DNA from 4 places in the Streptomyces sp. NPDC087845 genome. Region 4 is predicted to be linked to each of the others. Evidence: riboswitches for the same ligand, from Rfam matches in the RefSeq annotation. Region 4 holds a riboswitch; each other region holds the start of a gene.
What was found. A riboswitch is a leader RNA that binds a small molecule or an ion and turns the genes downstream of it on or off. The one in region 4 is predicted to bind cyclic di-AMP.
Positions count from the first base shown of each region.

Region 1 (4,072 bases), on a different contig from region 4:
CCTCGTAGTACTCCGTCATCTCGGCGGCCGAGCGGGACTTGCCCTCGAACTCGTACGTGCCGTCCTTGTAGAACTCGGACGCGGCGACGTCGAGCGCGAGCGCGATGTCCTTGCCCGGGACGTAGCCGGCTTCCTTGATGGCCTCGACGATGAGGTCGAGGGCGGCGCGGTTCGACTCCAGGTTCGGCGCGAAGCCGCCCTCGTCGCCGAGACCGGTCGAAAGACCCTTGGTCTTCAGGACCTTCTTCAGCGTGTGGTAGACCTCGGCACCCCAGCGCAGGGCCTCGGAGAAGGACTCCGCACCGATCGGGGCAATCATGAACTCCTGGATGTCCACGTTGGAGTCGGCGTGCGACCCACCGTTGAGGATGTTCATCATCGGAACGGGCAGCAGGTGCGCGTTCGGGCCGCCGAGGTAGCGGAAGAGCGGCAGGTCCGAGGCCTCGGAGGCGGCGTGGGCAACGGCCAGCGAGACACCGAGGATGGCGTTGGCGCCGAGCGAGCCCTTGTTCTCGGTGGCGTCCAGGTCGAACATCGCCTGGTCGATCAGCCGCTGCTCGGTCGCGTCGTAGCCGACGAGCTCCGGGCCGATCTGCTCGATCACGGCGAGGACGGCCTTCTCGACGCCCTTGCCCTGGTAGCGGTTGGGGTCACCGTCGCGAAGCTCAATGGCCTCGAACGCACCGGTGGAGGCGCCGGACGGCACGGCAGCACGGCCCGTGCTGCCGTCGTCGAGGCCAACCTCGACCTCGACCGTGGGGTTCCCCCGGGAGTCGAGGATTTCCCGGGCTACGACGACGTCGATGGACGGCACGAGGCATCTCCTTCTGGGATATGACACTGGTTGTGCAGGGTCACTTTGGCCTTGCGACAAGAGCCTAACCGGCCCGGCCCGCTCAGCCCGACGACCGCCCGTCCCCTGGGACGAAAAAGGACCCAAGGGCGAGCGTAAGCGGACAAACAGTCAGAATTTTACTGGTCAGTAACTACAACAGTTGAACGATCGCTCAGAGGTGGCGCACCTCGCGGAGGCGGCGCGTGGCGGCGCCGGCACCTCGCGGTGGTGGCGCACGACACAGGAAACCCCGGCCCGGCGCGTACGGGGGAATGCGCGCCGGGCCGGGGTGCTCCGGGAGGAGAGAGCCTGGACTACTTGGTCAGGTGCAGCTGCTGACCCGGGTAGATCAGGTCGGCGTCCTTGACGATGTCCTTGTTCAGCTCGAACAGCTGGTGCCAGCCGCCCTCGACCTGGTGCTCGGCGGCGATCTCGCTCAGGGAGTCGCCGGAGACGACCTTGTACTCGCCGTCGCCCTTCTTGACCTTCTCGCCGGTCGGGGTGGTGACGGTCTTCTTCGACTCGGCCTGCGGGGCGGCGGAGCGGTCCGAGCGGGAGGCGGCGGGGGCCTCGGTGCGCTCGGCCTTCTTCGGCTGGGCCTGCTGGACCGGCCGCGACTGCTGCTTCGGCGCGGCCGGGGTGCTCTGCTGCCCGGTGGCGCTGGAGCTGGAGCTGGACTTCGAGGAGGAGCCGGTGTCGACGCCCGGGTTGACACCGTCGTTGGTCAGGTTGCCGGCGCCGGCACAGCCCCAGGCACCCGGACCCTGCATGTCGAGCAGCCGCTCGGCGACGGTGATCTGCTGGGCCTTGGTGGCCAGGTCGGCACGGGGGGCGTACTTCGTACCGCCGGCGGCGGCCCAGCTGGACTGCGAGAACTGCAGGCCGCCGTAGTAGCCGTTGCCGGTGTTGATGGACCAGTTGCCACCGGACTCGCACTGGGCGACGGCGTCCCAGGTGGCGACGGAGGCGGCGGAGGCGCCGGTCGCACCCATCAGCGGAACGGCGACGGCGGTACCGGCGACACCGGCGAGCGTGGCGACACGGACGGCCTTGGACGGGCGGCGGTGCTTGCCCTTGCTGGAAAACAGCATGGAACTTCTCCTCACCGACGCCTACGAGGTGAGCTGTCGGGTTCGGGCCAAGTGAGTTGCCCGGTCGCACGTCCTAGCACGCGACTTCACCCCAAGCCGGTCCTGATGCGTCCTTCGACGATCGGGCCCGGCGCTTACCTGGGTCCCCCGCTCCTGCCTACGGCGCTTTACGCGTCTGTTCCCTTCGACCGACGGCAGGATTCGGCGTGACGATCGACGGGGCCCGCGGTGCGAGCGGTTCCGACCGTAAACACACGCAACCCCCACATTCAAAGATGGACACATCGGACAATCAGCCCTTACTTGCATCTGAGGAACCGTCGTTTTCGCAGGTGGGAGGCGATGCGGAAGGGCTCCCCGGGCGCAACACGCCAGTTGACGCAAAGAGATCCATGTCTCACTTACGCATAAGCGGACATAGGTCTCTGAACTACCCCAGATTTTGAGGCTCTTTCAGCCGATTATCAGACCGCTCTCACTCGGCCTTCACGTCGAGATCGAGGCTCTGGCCAGGGAGGATGAGGTCCGGGTCGGTTCCGACGGCATCCTTGTTGGCCTCATACAGCGCGGGCCAGCCGCCGGGGACCTTCTGTGCGTCAGCAATCGCCCAGAGGTTGTCGCCGGAGCGGACGGTGTACGTGCCGTCGGCGGCCGACGCGCCCGCGTCGCGCGCGTCACCGTCACCGCGGGAGGCATGCCGGCCCGACTCGCGCTCGACACCGCCGTTCGCGTTCCGGCCCTCCTCGGGGGCAGGTGCGCCGCGGTGCTTGCCGCCCGTGCCGCCGGTCGAGTCGGTCGAGTCGGCCGGGCCGGCCGGGTCCGACGCGTCGGGCGCACCGGAGGACGGGGTGTCAGAAGGCGTCCGGGACGGCTCGGTCCCGTCCGCCGGCCCGTGGGCGGCGCCCGCCCCCTTCGAACGGTCCGCGCTGTCCGTACCGCCCGTACCGCCCGAGGCGGCGTCCGGGGCGGCGTCCGACGGTGCGGCGTCCTCGGACGGGGGCGTCGACGCGCCGTCAGCCGGCTCCGTGCTCCGTGTCGGCTCGGCGGGGGGCGCGACCCCGGGATCGACGCCCGGCAGCGTCCCGTCCTCCGCGAGGCCGGAGATGACCGCACAACTGGGCCAGGCCTTCGGCCCCCGGTCCTCCAGGACCTTCTCGGCCACGGCTATCTGCTGCGAGCGGCTGGCGAGGTCGGCACGGGCGGCGTACGACTCGCCGCCGTACGCCTTCCAGGTCTCCTGCGAGAACTGCAGGCCACCGTAGAAGCCGTTGCCGAGGTCGGCGCTCCACATGCCGCCGCTCTCGCACTCGGCCACCCGGTCCCAGGTCTTGGCGTCGGCCGCGTGCGCGCCGCCCGCGCCGAGCAGCGGGATGGCGATGGCCGATCCGGTCACGCCCGCGGCGACGACGATGGCGGGTGCCTGACGAGGGCGACGGTGTCTGCCGTTCGCGGAGCCCATGGAGATGCCTTCCGTGTGACTGACAAGTGACGGGTGGGTCGAACGGTGAACCTAGCGGGACTCGAACGCGTGTCACAAGTCGATGCAGCGCAGATCACGTGGAAGTCACAGAGTTGACTGAGCGTCATCTCGCGTCGGCGCCGGCCTCGGTGCAAACTCCACCGGCAGCGTGCGCAGTCCACGCATGATGAGCCCGCCACGCCACCGCAAATCGGTAGGTTCCACCGCAAGCCGCAGGTCCGGAAGGCGCCTCAGAAGCGTGGCGAGCGCCGTCTGTCCCTCCAGCCGGGCGAGCGGTGCTCCCAGGCAGTAGTGGATGCCGTGCCCGTATCCGAGGTGCTGATTGTCACGCCGGGCGAGGTCGAGCGTGTCGGGGTCCCCGAAGCGTTCCGGGTCGCGGTCGGCGGCGGCGAGCACGACGAGTACGGGGTCGCCCGCCGCTATGTCCTGTCCGCCCAGTGTCAGCGGCTCGGTGGCGAACCGCCAGGTCGCCAGCTCCACCGGACCGTCGTACCGCAGCAGTTCCTCGATCCCCGTCTCCAGCAGCTCGCTCTCCCCCGCGGCGAGGGAGCGTTGCAGCCGCTCGCGCTCGCCGGGGTTGCGCAGCAGGGCGTACACCCCGTTGCCGATGAGGTTCACCGTCGTCTCGAATCCGGCGAAGAGGAGGATGAAGGCCATGGCCGCGGC
Region 1 covers NZ_JBIUVC010000023.1:7,878-11,949, reverse strand. Annotated here, with positions in the region: gene eno (phosphopyruvate hydratase) at 1-814, opposite strand, end outside; gene ACIOMQ_RS36515 (transglycosylase family protein) at 1,150-1,926, opposite strand; cyclic di-AMP (ydaO/yuaA leader) riboswitch at 1,930-2,101, opposite strand; gene ACIOMQ_RS36510 (transglycosylase family protein) at 2,402-3,385, opposite strand; gene ACIOMQ_RS36505 (cytochrome P450) at 3,491-4,072, opposite strand, start outside.
Region 1: another riboswitch for cyclic di-AMP. It lies ahead of ACIOMQ_RS36515 (transglycosylase family protein); the one in region 4 lies ahead of ACIOMQ_RS09185 (M23 family metallopeptidase).

Region 2 (4,072 bases), on a different contig from region 4:
CGGCTGGACAGAGCAAGCATTCGACCTGCTTCTGCAGTTGGAGGGGGCTCCTTCGCAGGAGGCGCGCGAGAGACGTCGAAAGGACCGGGAGCACCTGGTCCGTGAACCCATGATCGCGTTGTTGAACGAGGTGGCCGACGCGGACGGGGCGTACGAGGACTTCTCCGTCTGGGGGTTCCGCAAGGACCCGTGGTGGTGGCAGCACCAAGTGGCGGTGATCCGGATCGCGCGCAATGTCGAGATCGGCCTGCGCTTCGACCTCGACGGGCTCCGGATCAAGGGCGGCTGGACCTACCCGGACCCGGGGCAGATCCCGTTGTTCCGCAAGGCGGTTGCCGCGCAGGAGAGCGGCCCCGGGCTGGTGCGCGCCGTCGAGGCGCTGGAAGCGCGGGGGTACGCGGTCACCGGCGACCTGATGAAGCGCGTGCCACGCGGCCATGACGCCGGGCATCCCCGTGCCGACTGCCTCCGGTACCGCTCGATCTCCGCCGCCCGCCCCCTCGGCGGGGACTGCGCGCAGCACACGCCTGCGTTGGCCGGTGCCGTGCTCGCGGCGGCAGAGGAACTGGAGCCCCTCCTCTCGTGGCTCGCCGGACATGTGACCGTTCCCGGCCCCCGCCGGGCCGCGTAGCGCCACCTCGGCACACTGCCTGCGCATGCGTGCGGGGCGGGGCTCCATGCCCAACGGCCCGTCTCGGGACGGCAGGCCGGCGACGGATGGGCGCGGGTCGGGAGTTCCGGCTTTCCACGCATGCGGGACAACGGCCGGAAGGCGGTCCCTGACCGGCGGGTGCGGTCCTTCGCGAGCGGCCCTTGTTCCGGCCTCTCGCCACCCGTCGGTCCTGAACCGCCGTCCGCGCCGTTGCGCGTCAGTAGGCCCCGAACACGTTGTCGATCGAGCCGTACTTGGCGGCCGCGTAGTTGCAGGCCGCGGTGATGTTGGCGACCGGGTCGTAGCTGTCCAGCGACGTACCGGGCACGTGGTAGGCGCGGAACGTCGGGTCGATGATCTGGAGGAGACCCTTGGACGGGGTTCCGGCGGCGGCGTTCGAGTCCCAGTTGTTGACGGCCCGGGGGTTGCCGGAGGATTCACGCATGACGTTGCGGTGGATGCCGTCGTAGCTGCCGGGGATGCCACGCTCGGCCATGACGGCCAGCGACTTCTTGATCCAGCCGTCCAGATTGTTCGTGTACGTGGCGGGCTTGGCGGCCGGTGCGGCAGTGGTGGCCGTCGCCGGCACCGCGGCGCCGTTCACGGCGGATACGCCGGTGGAAACGCGAGACTCCGCCTCGGCGCCGATGGTCAGCTTCATGCCCGGACGAATCAGAGCGGGGTTGCCGCCGATCACGTCTCGATTGTCCTCGTACAGCTTCTGCCAGCCACCGCTGACGGAATGCCCCCGCGCGATCTTGGAAAGGGTGTCGCCCACGGTCACGGAATAGACGGTGGGCGCGGTCTTCCGGACGGATATTTCCTTGACGGCGGCGGACGGCGCCGCGGCCTTTTCGGCGGCGACCGCCTGGGCCGGCGCGGCCGAGGCGAAGCCCGCGCAGATCAGCGGAAGCACGAGAGCGGCCCCGCCCGTGGTCGCGGCGATGAAACCGCGGGTCAGCGAAGTGTGCTTGTGACGATTGGACTTACCCGTTGCGGGCATGGCGAATTCCTCTCCGTCGCCTACGAGGTGAGCTGTCGGGTTCAGACGGGAGATGTCTGGCTGCAGGCAACTGCGGCTTCACCCCGAGCCGTTCCGGATACCGGTTCGGCGGCCTACCTGGGTCCCCCGCTCCTGCCGTACGCGATCGGGTCGGTTTCTCGGACGGCGGCAGGATTCGGCGTTCCGTCCGGATTGACGGTGACCGTAGGCGAGAAACGCCGAATGGAACAAGCCCCTATTTTTTGATCACAATTCATTTGCAAGATCGAATCACGGAAAGGGCAGTAATCCACCTCACACCGCATTGCAAAATTTCCTTGCACAGAAGGGAACCGAGGCACGTGCCAAGCCCCCCTGAACCTTGAACGTGACTCACACCACGCAGTTCCTAAAAGGTGCATTTCGGGCATAGATCAAAGGCTGCAATTCGCACCAAGCCCCCCTTTGTTGACCAAGAGGGCGTATCTATCGAAATCGCCCATACAGGAACATTTGCCCAGTGATTCGCATGTTCTCGCTCCGGTGCACCGCCCCCTGGCCGATCGCACCCCGAAGGGCCGGCCGGCGGTCCACCCGTGTCACTCCCCCGCACGGCACAAGGCTTTGCCTTCCGCCCTCCGGCTCGCTATCGTTTCGACCGTCCTGTTGTCTCCGATAGAGGTGGACGTTGCGCATCTGAGGTTCGCGATCATCGCGCCGTACGACTCCGGTCGTACGCCCGTCACGCAGTAGCAGTGTTTTCCCCTGCCCGTGACCCCGCGTGGATGCGACCTCGGTGCATGAGCCGTCCCTCGATCTCTCGGACCGCCGCACCCTTCCCCTTTCGGTCGCTGCGTGGTGCTCGCATTCGAAGCCCCCATTCACCGCGCTCACGACTGCGAGGATCACCATGGCGACACCCACCGCCCCCAGCGCCTCCCTCACCTGCTCCGCCCTGTCCTTCCAGTGGCCGGACGGCACGACCGTCTTCGACGGGCTCTCCCTCGGTATCGGCCGCGGCCGCACCGGTCTCGTGGGCAACAACGGCGCGGGCAAGTCCACACTGCTGCGCCTGCTGGCCGGCCTGCTTCGCCCCTCCCAGGGCTCGGTGACCGTCGGCGGCAGCCTCGCCCACCTCCCTCAGAACATCACCCTCGACACCTCGCTGCGGGTGGACCAGGCCCTGGGCATCGCCGAGCGGCGCGACGCACTGCGCGCCATCGAGGCCGGGGATGTGGACGAGAAGCACTTCGAGACGATCGGTGACGACTGGGACGTGGAGGAACAAGCCCTCGCGACACTGGGCTCACTGGGGCTCGGGGACCTCGAACTGGACCGCACCGTGGGCCAGATGTCCGGCGGGGAGACCGTACTGCTGCGCCTGGCCGCACTGCTGCTGGAACAGCCTGATGTCCTCCTGCTCGACGAACCGACCAACAACCTCGATGTGTTCGCGCGCCGCAGGCTCTACGACGCCGTCGACAACTGGCGTTCCGGGGTGCTGGTCGTGGTCAGCCACGACATCGAACTGCTGGAGCGCGTGGACCGCATCGCCGAACTGCGTGCCGGATCCGTGAGCTGGTACGGCGGTGGCTGGTCCGCCTACCAGGAAGCCCTCAGCACCGGACAGGAGGCCGCCGGGCGGATGTTGCGGGCCGCCGAGGCCGACGTGCGCCGGCAGAAACGCGAACTGGAGGAAACCCATGTGAAACTGGCCCGCCGCCAGCGCCAAGGCAAGAAGGCGGAGGTGGACGGGGGCCTGCCGAAGATCCTCGCCGGCCGCCGCAAGCGGTCCGCGCAGGAGTCCGGGGGCAAGCTGCGCGGCCTCCACGAGGAGCGGTTGAGCGAGGCGCGCGAGCGTCGCGAGGAGGCCGCGGACGCGGTCCGCAACGACGCCGAGATCCGCGTGAGCCTCCCCCACACCGCCGTTCCCACCGGCCGCACCGTGCTGAGCCTGCACGAACTTCGCCCCCGGTTCGGCCGGCTGCTCCAGGGCAGCCTCCATGTGCACGGGCCCGAACGGATCGCACTCGTCGGCCGCAACGGCGCCGGCAAGACCACGCTGCTGCGCACCCTCACCGGCGAGCTGGCTCCGCTGTCCGGCGAGGCCAGGACATTCGTACCGCTGCGCTTCCTTCCCCAGCGGCTGGATGTGCTGGACGACGAGCTGAGCGTCGCGGCGAACGTGGCCCGCATGGCTCCCGGGGTCACCGACAACCACATCCGCTCCCAGCTCGCACGCTTCCTGTTCCAGGGGAAACGCGCGGAGCAGCCGGCGGGCACCCTCTCGGGCGGAGAACGCTTCCGTGCCGCGCTCGCGGCGACGATGCTCGCCGCACCGGCCCCGCAGTTGCTGATGCTGGACGAGCCGACCAACAACCTGGACATCGCCGGCGTGCGACAGCTGACCAGTGCGCTCCAGTCCTACGAGGGTGCGC
Region 2 covers NZ_JBIUVC010000008.1:217,082-221,153, forward strand. Annotated here, with positions in the region: gene ACIOMQ_RS21895 (DUF2461 family protein) at 1-631, shown strand, start outside; gene ACIOMQ_RS21900 (LysM peptidoglycan-binding domain-containing protein) at 870-1,655, opposite strand; cyclic di-AMP (ydaO/yuaA leader) riboswitch at 1,660-1,846, opposite strand; gene ACIOMQ_RS21905 (ATP-binding cassette domain-containing protein) at 2,545-4,072, shown strand, end outside.
Region 2: another riboswitch for cyclic di-AMP. It lies ahead of ACIOMQ_RS21900 (LysM peptidoglycan-binding domain-containing protein); the one in region 4 lies ahead of ACIOMQ_RS09185 (M23 family metallopeptidase).

Region 3 (4,072 bases), on a different contig from region 4:
GCCCATGTGATCCCGGACGCCTCGAGCCCGCGGCCGGTTCTCTACAACTCCTGGGAGGCGACGGGCTTCGACGTCTCGCAGGACCAGCAGCGCGCCCTCGCCGAGCGCGCCGCCGCGATGGGCGTGGAACTGTTCGTCGTGGACGACGCGTGGTTCGGGCAGCGCACCAGCGACCGGGCGGGGCTCGGCGACTGGACACCGAATCCGGACCGCTTTCCCGGCGGACTCAAGCCGCTCGCCGACGAAGTGCACGGTCTCGGCATGCAGTTCGGTATCTGGGTCGAGCCGGAAATGGTCAACGCCGACAGCGATCTCCATCGCGCGCACCCCGACTGGGTGCAGCACTTTCCCGGGCGGACGCGGACCGAGTTCCGTAATCAACTGGTGCTCAATCTGGCCCGCACCGATGTGCAGGAATATCTCTGGGAGCAACTGGACACACTGCTCTCCAGCGCGCCCATCGACTACGTGAAATGGGACTTCAATCGCTCCTTCACCGATGCCGGCTGGCCGGGTGAGGAGTATCCGCAGAAGCTCTGGATCGAGCATGTCGACGCCCTGTACGCGTTGATCGACCGTCTCCGGGCCGCACACCCCTCGGTCGCCTTCGAGTCCTGCTCCGGCGGCGGCGGCCGGGTCGACCTGGGGATTCTGTCCCGTACGGACCAGGTGTGGACCTCGGACAACACCGACCCGCTCGACCGCCTCGCCATCCAGGAGGGCTTCGGCCAGATCCATCCGGCCCGGGTGATGGCCGCGTGGGTCACCGACAGCCCGAACGTCCAGCTCAACGGCAGGGTCAGTTCACTGCGCTTCCGCTTCGTGAGCGCGATGGCCGGCGTGCTCGGGGTCGGCGGGGACCTCACCGAGTGGAGCGAGGAGGAGCTGGCCGAGGCGCGGGCCTGGGTGGAGCTCTACAAGGAGATCCGGCCGGTGGTGCAGCACGGCGCGCTGTACCGGCTGCGCGCCCCGCGCGGCGGTCTCAGTGCGGTCCAGTACGTCCAGGGGGACGAGGTCGTGGTCCTGACGTGGCTGGAGGCGCAGAGGTACGGGGAGCTGCCCCCGGCCCTGCGGCTGCGCGGACTCGACCCCGCGGCGACGTACACCTGCCGCGACACGGGGGCGGTGCACCACGGCTCGGCACTGCTCCATCAGGGGCTGCACACCGGGCTCCGGGGAGATCTCGACGCAGGGGTGCTGAGGCTCCGACGCGAACGATGAGTGCGAAATGTCCGTAATGGGTGCATTCGGTCAAACTTGCCCCGCCTGTACGGGAGATGATCGCGCTCTCGTGAGCGGAATCATATCCGTGACGGTGTGTACCGACGGGGCGGTCGGCCATTCCGTGCGCGGCGCGGAAAGGCAAGATCCTTAATCCACGGAGTGTGACCGGAATTCTGCGCCGATTTCCTGGATCGGATTCCGGCGTGGAACCAGTGGCTTGTTCTCGCCGTCCCGACTCGCTTACGGTCACCGTCAATCCGGATGGACCGCCTAATCCTGCCGCCGTCCGGAATTCGCATCCACTCATCGTGTGGCAGGAGCGGGGGAACCAGGTAGGCCGCCGTCCGGAGGAATCCGGCCGGCTCGGGGTGAAGCCGCGCTCGGCGCGGCCGGGCATCTCCAGCCCGAACCCGACAGCTCACCTCGTAGGCGCCGGAGAGGAAGCACGTCATGCCCATATCGGGTAAGCACCGTCGTACGAAGGCCGCCATCATCGCCCGTGGCGTCGCTGCCGCAGGTGCGGGCGGCGCCGTCATCGCACTGCCGCTGTTCGGCGCCACGGGTGCCAACGCCGCGGAGCAGGCCGCCCCGGCCGCCGCCCCGCAGTCGGCCTCCGCCGCCGCGCACGCCGCCCCGGCCAAGCCGGCCGCGCAGAAGCAGGCCGCCACCACGACGTACTCCGTCGTCTCCGGCGACTGGCTGTCGAAGATCGCCGCCGACCACAAGATCGAGGGCGGCTGGCAGAAGCTGTACCAGGACAACCGCGCGGTCGTCGGCGACGACCCCGGCCTGATCTTCCCGGGCATGAAGCTGACGCTCGGCGGCAAGGCGGCGGACCACTCCGCGCCCACCGGCGCGGGCGCGGGCGCGGCCCTCCCGTCGAAGGCCCCCTCGGCTCCCTCGTCGGCGGCGGAGAAGTCCGCCCCGGCGAAGTCCGCCCCGGCCAAGGCCTCGGCGGTCACGGAGTCCAAGACCTCCGCCCCGGCCGGTCGGAGCACCGGCTCCGGCTACGCGCACCCGGTCCCCGGCAACCACACCACCGGTTACCGTGCCTCCGGCTCCAACTGGTCCAGCGGCAGCCACACCGGGATCGACTTCCCCGTCTTCACCGGCACCAGCGTGAAGGCCATCACCTCCGGCACCGTCGTCACCGCCGGCTGGGGTGGCGCCTACGGCAACCAGGTCGTCATCAAGCACGCCGACGGCCACTACTCGCAGTACGGCCACCTGTCCTCGCTCTCCGTCTCGGCGGGCCAGTCCGTGAGCACCGGTCAGCAGATCGGCCTCTCCGGCTCGACCGGCAACGCCACCGGACCGCACCTGCACTTCGAGGTCCGCACCGGCCCCGGGTACGGCTCGGACATCAACCCGATCGCCTTCCTGGCTTCGCACGGCGTCTACGTCTGAGCCGGACGGACGGGCGGCTGAGCAACACGGCATGACCTGAGCAACACGGAAGGGGCGGTGCGCGGCGGCGCACCGCCCCTTCTGCTTATTCCCCCTTTACCAAGATCTGACCGGGTGGTCTATCTCACCACCCGTCAACCCCTTATTACGGTCGCGTAGGTCACATTCGGCAGTGCAGGATAGGCGTTTGTGGCAGACGATTCGAGAAAAAATCAACGTGGCGTCATCAACCGACATGGTGTCATCGGGTCGTACGCAGCGATTGGCGACAGTTTCACCGAAGGGGTGGGCGACCCCGGTCCGGACGGGGCCTTCGTCGGCTGGGCGGACCGATTCGCGGTACTTCTCGCGGACCAGCTCCCTGACCCCGATGCGGAATCGAGCACCGAGGCTTCCGTACACGCGAATTTCAGATATGCCAATCTCGCCGTACGCGGACGCCTCCTCGACCAGATCGTCGAGGAGCAGGTGCCGCGCGCCAAGGAGCTCGCACCCGACCTGGTGAGCTTCTGCGCGGGCGGCAACGACATCATCAGGCCCGGCACCGACCCCGACGACGTGGCCGAGCGCTTCGAGCGCGCGGTCGCCGAGCTGACCGAATCGGTCGGCACCGTCATGGTCACCACCGGCTTCGACACCCGTGGCATCCCCGTGCTGCGCCATCTGCGCGGCAAGATCGCCACCTACACCGCCCATGTGCGGGCCATCGCCGACCGCTACGACTGCCCGGTCCTCGACCTGTGGTCGCTGCGATCCGTCCAGGACAGGCGCGCCTGGGACGACGACCGGCTCCATCTGTCGCCCGAGGGACACACCAGGGTCGCGCTGCGCGCCGCCCAGGTCCTCGGCCTCGACGTGCCGGCCGACCCCGACCAGGAATGGCCCCCGCAGGCACAGCGCGGCACGCTCGAAGTACGGCGTGACGACATCCACTGGGCGCGCGAGTACCTGGTGCCGTGGATCGGCCGACGGCTGCGCGGCGAGTCCTCCGGCGATCATGTCGAGGCCAAGCGGCCCGACCTGCTGCCTCTCTAGACGGGGCCGCGGCCGTGGTGTCCTCGCTCGCCGGACGGGCCTGAGCCCCGGGCCCGTCCGGCGGCTCCGGCCCGTCCGGCGAGGGAAGACAGCGGTGGCGCCGGTATCCGCTCCAGCACCCCGCCCGCGAAGACGTCGTACAGCGGCAGCGTCTCCAGATGCACATAGCCGATGTGGCAGTCGCAGACGGCCAGCGGACAGGCACGTGGGCCGAGCGAGCGCCGGTAGCTGCCGTCGTAGAGGTTGCCGAGTTCGGCCGCGACGAAATGGCAGCGCCGCACCGTGCCGTCGCCGTCCACCGACACGACCGACTCGCCCGTCCGGCAGGGCAGCCCCGCCGACCGGTGCGGATGCCGGCTGTACGGGAAGAGCGGGTCGATCGCCGTCCAGCGGTCCGCCTCCTCGT
Region 3 covers NZ_JBIUVC010000024.1:84,851-88,922, reverse strand. Annotated here, with positions in the region: gene ACIOMQ_RS37280 (alpha-galactosidase) at 1-1,221, shown strand, start outside; cyclic di-AMP (ydaO/yuaA leader) riboswitch at 1,515-1,669, shown strand; gene ACIOMQ_RS37275 (peptidoglycan DD-metalloendopeptidase family protein) at 1,675-2,631, shown strand; gene ACIOMQ_RS37270 (SGNH/GDSL hydrolase family protein) at 2,821-3,666, shown strand; gene ACIOMQ_RS37265 (STM4011 family radical SAM protein) at 3,663-4,072, opposite strand, start outside.
Region 3: another riboswitch for cyclic di-AMP. It lies ahead of ACIOMQ_RS37275 (peptidoglycan DD-metalloendopeptidase family protein); the one in region 4 lies ahead of ACIOMQ_RS09185 (M23 family metallopeptidase).

Region 4 (4,072 bases):
GGGAGAAGGGGCGGCGGGGCGGGGTGCAACGACCGACTGCTGGGGCCGGGCGTCGGGCGTCGGGCGTCGGGTGTCGACGGCCGCGTGCCGGGTGGGCGCCGGGCGAGCGCCGGAGTGGGCGCCGGAGTGGGCGCCGGGCGGTCATGATTCGCTCCGTGGTCATGAGCCCGCCGCACATGCCGTACAGTTGTGTTTACCGACGCGGGGTGGAGCAGCTCGGTAGCTCGCTGGGCTCATAACCCAGAGGTCGCAGGTTCAAATCCTGTCCCCGCTACTGAAGAGTCAGGCCCGGCACGCATGCAGCGTGCCGGGCCTGACTCGTTCCGGCCGACCCGTCGACCCATGAAGGAGCAGGTCCGGGCGGTGTGTGAGCTGTGCCACGTACGTACCCCCATTGGCCGATGAGGAGTCGCCGGGCGACTCTGCTCCGGTGAGCCTGGGGTGGGGCGCGGTACCGTCCGCAGCCGCGCGCGTACCGGGCAGGAGACCACAGGTGTGGAAGCGGCTGAGGCGGCGCGGCAGGCATGCCGAGGGCGACGGCACCCGCACGCGGCGGTTCGTCCGCGCGCTGCCCGCCCTGATGATCGTCGGCGGGCTGGTGTTCGATCTCCTCACGCCGCCGACCTTCACCGCCGTTCCGCTGTTCGTGGCGGCGCCGCTGATCGCCGCGCCGTTCTTCTCGCTGTCCAGGACCATCTGCACCGGCATCGCCTCGATGCTGGCCGTCATCGTGCTGCGGCTGTACAGCGCCACGCTGCCGGAGGTCGTGCCGCTGATCGAGTTGCTCACCCTGGCCACCGTCTCCGTCCTCGCCGTTGTGATCAACGGGGTCGTACGGCGGGGCAATGAGCAACTGGCCTCCGCGCGGGTCATCGCGGAGACCGCCATGCGGGCGGTGCTGCCGAAGCCGTCCGACCGGATCGGCGGGCTGCATGTGGCGGCGCGGTACGAGGCGGCGCAGGCGGACGAGTTCGTCGGCGGCGACCTGTTCGCCGTGACGGACACCCCGCAGGGGGTGCGGCTGGTCGTCGGGGACGTACGGGGGAAGGGGCTCGACGCCGTCGAGTCGGTGGCGGTGATCATCGGGGCGTTCCGGGAGGCGGCCGAGCAGGAGCGTTCGCTGGAGGGTGTGGCGCAGCGGCTGGAGCGGGCGTTGGCGCGGGAGGGGACGCGGCGGGGCGGGCTCGACGCGGTCGAGGGCTTCATCACCGCCGTGCTGGCCGAGATCCCGCCCGGGGGGTCCCGGGTGCGGATCGTCAACCGCGGTCACCCCGAGCCGATCCTGCTGCACCCGGACGGGGAACTGGAGGTGCTGGGGCCCACGGTGCCCGCGCTGCCCCTCGGGATGGACCTGGGCGTGTGGCCCGACCGGGCGGACGAGTGGGATCTGCCGGCGGGGACGACCCTCCTCCTGTACACGGACGGTCTCTCCGAGGCGCGGAACGCCGACGGCGTCTTCTACGACCCGGCGGCCCGGCTGCGGGGGCGGATCTTCCCGGGGCCCGAGGAGCTGCTGTCCGCGCTGACCGATGACGTACGGCTGCACACGGGTGGCGAGACGACCGACGACATGGCGCTGCTCGCGGTCGTACGTCCCGCGGAGGGGCAGCCGGACCGGCGCAGGACCGTGAAGATCGTGGGTCTGGAAGAGGCGTGAGGGGCGGGGGCGTGAGCTCCGCGCGAGCCGGGCGCGGCCGTGGGCGCGGGATGCCACGGTACGTAATCGAAGCGCACCGCTCCGCATAACATTTGACGCAACGTCAGAATCCGGGTAATGACTGAGGGTCGATCAACTCATACCGTTCCGCCCGGTTGTGCCCCGTAAAGTCCAGGCCAAAGACATGAACGATCAGTGGGAACAGCTTGGAATCAGGCACGGGTGTCTATTAACGTTCGATAACGCAGCGCGGTCGTCCCAGCCGTCGTCAGTGGCGGCACCGTGCGCGAGCGCCGAATTCCGCAAGGGAACCGGGGAACCACCTACATGGGGTGAATCGGACACCTGCGTCTCGTGAGAGACGGAGGGGCCCGTAGGAGACCTTCCTGCTCCGAACCCGTCAGCTAACCCGGTAGGCGAGAAGGAAGGAAAGGAGTGCGCCCCCGTGGCGTCCAACAAGCCTGCCCCCGAGGCCCCCTCTCGGTTCAACCCCGACTTCGGTTCCGATGTCGTTGCTGACTTCGATTCCCCGGCCGGACCCGACTCCGGCTTCGGCGCCGGCTACGGGACCGCCCGGACCGGAACCGCCTACGGCGCCAACTACGGCACTGTTGCGACGGGAACGGCGTACGGCACCGACTACGCCACTGTTGCGACGGGAACGGCGTACGGCACCGAGCCGGGCGGCGACTTCGCCGGTGGGTTCGGCGGCGAATTCCGCGCCGACGGCAACGGCGAGCCCGAGCGGGGCTGGGACGAGTGGAACCCCACCGAGGAGTCCGTCCGCCCCGTACGCGGCAAGCACCGCGTCGCCAAGCAGCGCAACGGACTTGCCCGTAGCTCCACGGTGCTCGGGGTCGGCGTCATCGCGGCGGTCGGCGCGGGCGGCATGGCCACCGCGCAGAGCAAACCGCCGGTCTCCATCTCCCTTCCCGACTCCATCGCGGACAACCTCCCCGATGCCAAGTCCCTTCCGGGCGTGGGCTCTCTCTTCTCCGACGAGTCCGAAGCCGACAAGGCCGCGGCCGCCTCCGCTGCTGCCCCGCTCACCACCGCCGGTCTCACCACCGCCGAGGCCGAACAGGGCACGGTGGACGCGGGTGAGGCGCTCCGCGCACGCATCCTCCAGCAGGCCGAGCAGCAGCAGGACGCCGCCGACGCCGAGGCGAAGGCCGCCCAGGAGAAGGAGGCCGCGGAGAAGGCCGCCGCCGAGGCCAAGAAGCAGCAGGACGCCGCCGAGGCCAAGGCCGCCGCGGAGAAGAAGAAGGCGGAGGAAGAGGCCAAGAAGAAGGCCGAGGCCCTGCGGCTCGCCAAGCTTGCCGCCAGCTACGCCCTTCCGACCTCCTCCTACAGGATCACCTCGACCTTCGGCCAAGCCGGCTCGATGTGGTCCTCCGGCTACCACACCGGCCTCGACTTCGCAGCGCCGACGGGTACGCCGATCAAGGCCATACACGGCGGCACCGTCAAGTCGGCCGGCTGGTCCGGTTCGTACGGCTACCGCACGGTGCTGGAGCTCGACGACGGTACGGAGCTGTGGTTCTGCCACCAGTCCTCCATCGGCGTCAGCGTCGGCCAGAAGGTCTCCACCGGTGAGACCATCGGCCGAGTCGGCGCGACCGGCAACGTGACCGGCGCGCACCTCCACCTGGAGGTCCACACCCCCGCCGGTACCGGCATCGACCCGATGGCCTGGTTGCGCGGCAAGGGCCTCAACCCCTGATCCGCAGGTCACCCTCCCGACCCGCGTGATCCGAGCCGGTTCGCCGGCCGCTGAACCCCGGCAGCCCTGACGCTCACCCCCCGACGTCAGGGCTGCCGGTCTGCCGGAGCAGCACAGCCGCCGGAGCAGCGGGAACAGTCAGTACAGCCGGAAACAGCTGACTCACCGGAGCAGTCGGCCCGTCGGAGCAGTCGGCCCGACGGAACAGCCGGCCCGTCGGAATAGTGGCGCCGCCAGAATCCGTTGATCCATTTATGACTTCTCTTCGCAAGCTGGGCTCCTCCGGCCTTCAGGTCTTCCCGCTCGCCCTCGGCGGCAACGTCTTCGGCTGGACCGCCGACGAGGCGCAGTCGTTCGCGGTGCTGGACGCCTACGCCGCGGCGGGCGGCAACTTCATCGACACCGCCGACGCCTACTCCGCCTGGGTCCCGGGCAACGAGGGCGGCGAGTCGGAGACCGTCATCGGGAAGTGGCTCGCGGCCCGCTCCAACCGCTCCGACATCGTCGTCGCCACCAAGGTCGGCGCCCACCCCTCGTACAAGGGGCTCTCCGCCACGAACATCAAGGCCGCGGCCGAGGAGTCGCTGCGCCGGCTCGGCACCGACCACATCGATCTGTACTACACGCACTTCGACGACGAGACCGTCCCGGTCGAGGAGATCATCACCGCCCTCGACAAGCTCGTGAAGGAG
Region 4 covers NZ_JBIUVC010000002.1:781,256-785,327, forward strand. Annotated here, with positions in the region: tRNA gene ACIOMQ_RS09175 (tRNA-Met) at 201-274, shown strand; gene ACIOMQ_RS09180 (PP2C family protein-serine/threonine phosphatase) at 494-1,657, shown strand; cyclic di-AMP (ydaO/yuaA leader) riboswitch at 1,939-2,091, shown strand; gene ACIOMQ_RS09185 (M23 family metallopeptidase) at 2,103-3,380, shown strand; gene ACIOMQ_RS09190 (aldo/keto reductase) at 3,635-4,072, shown strand, end outside.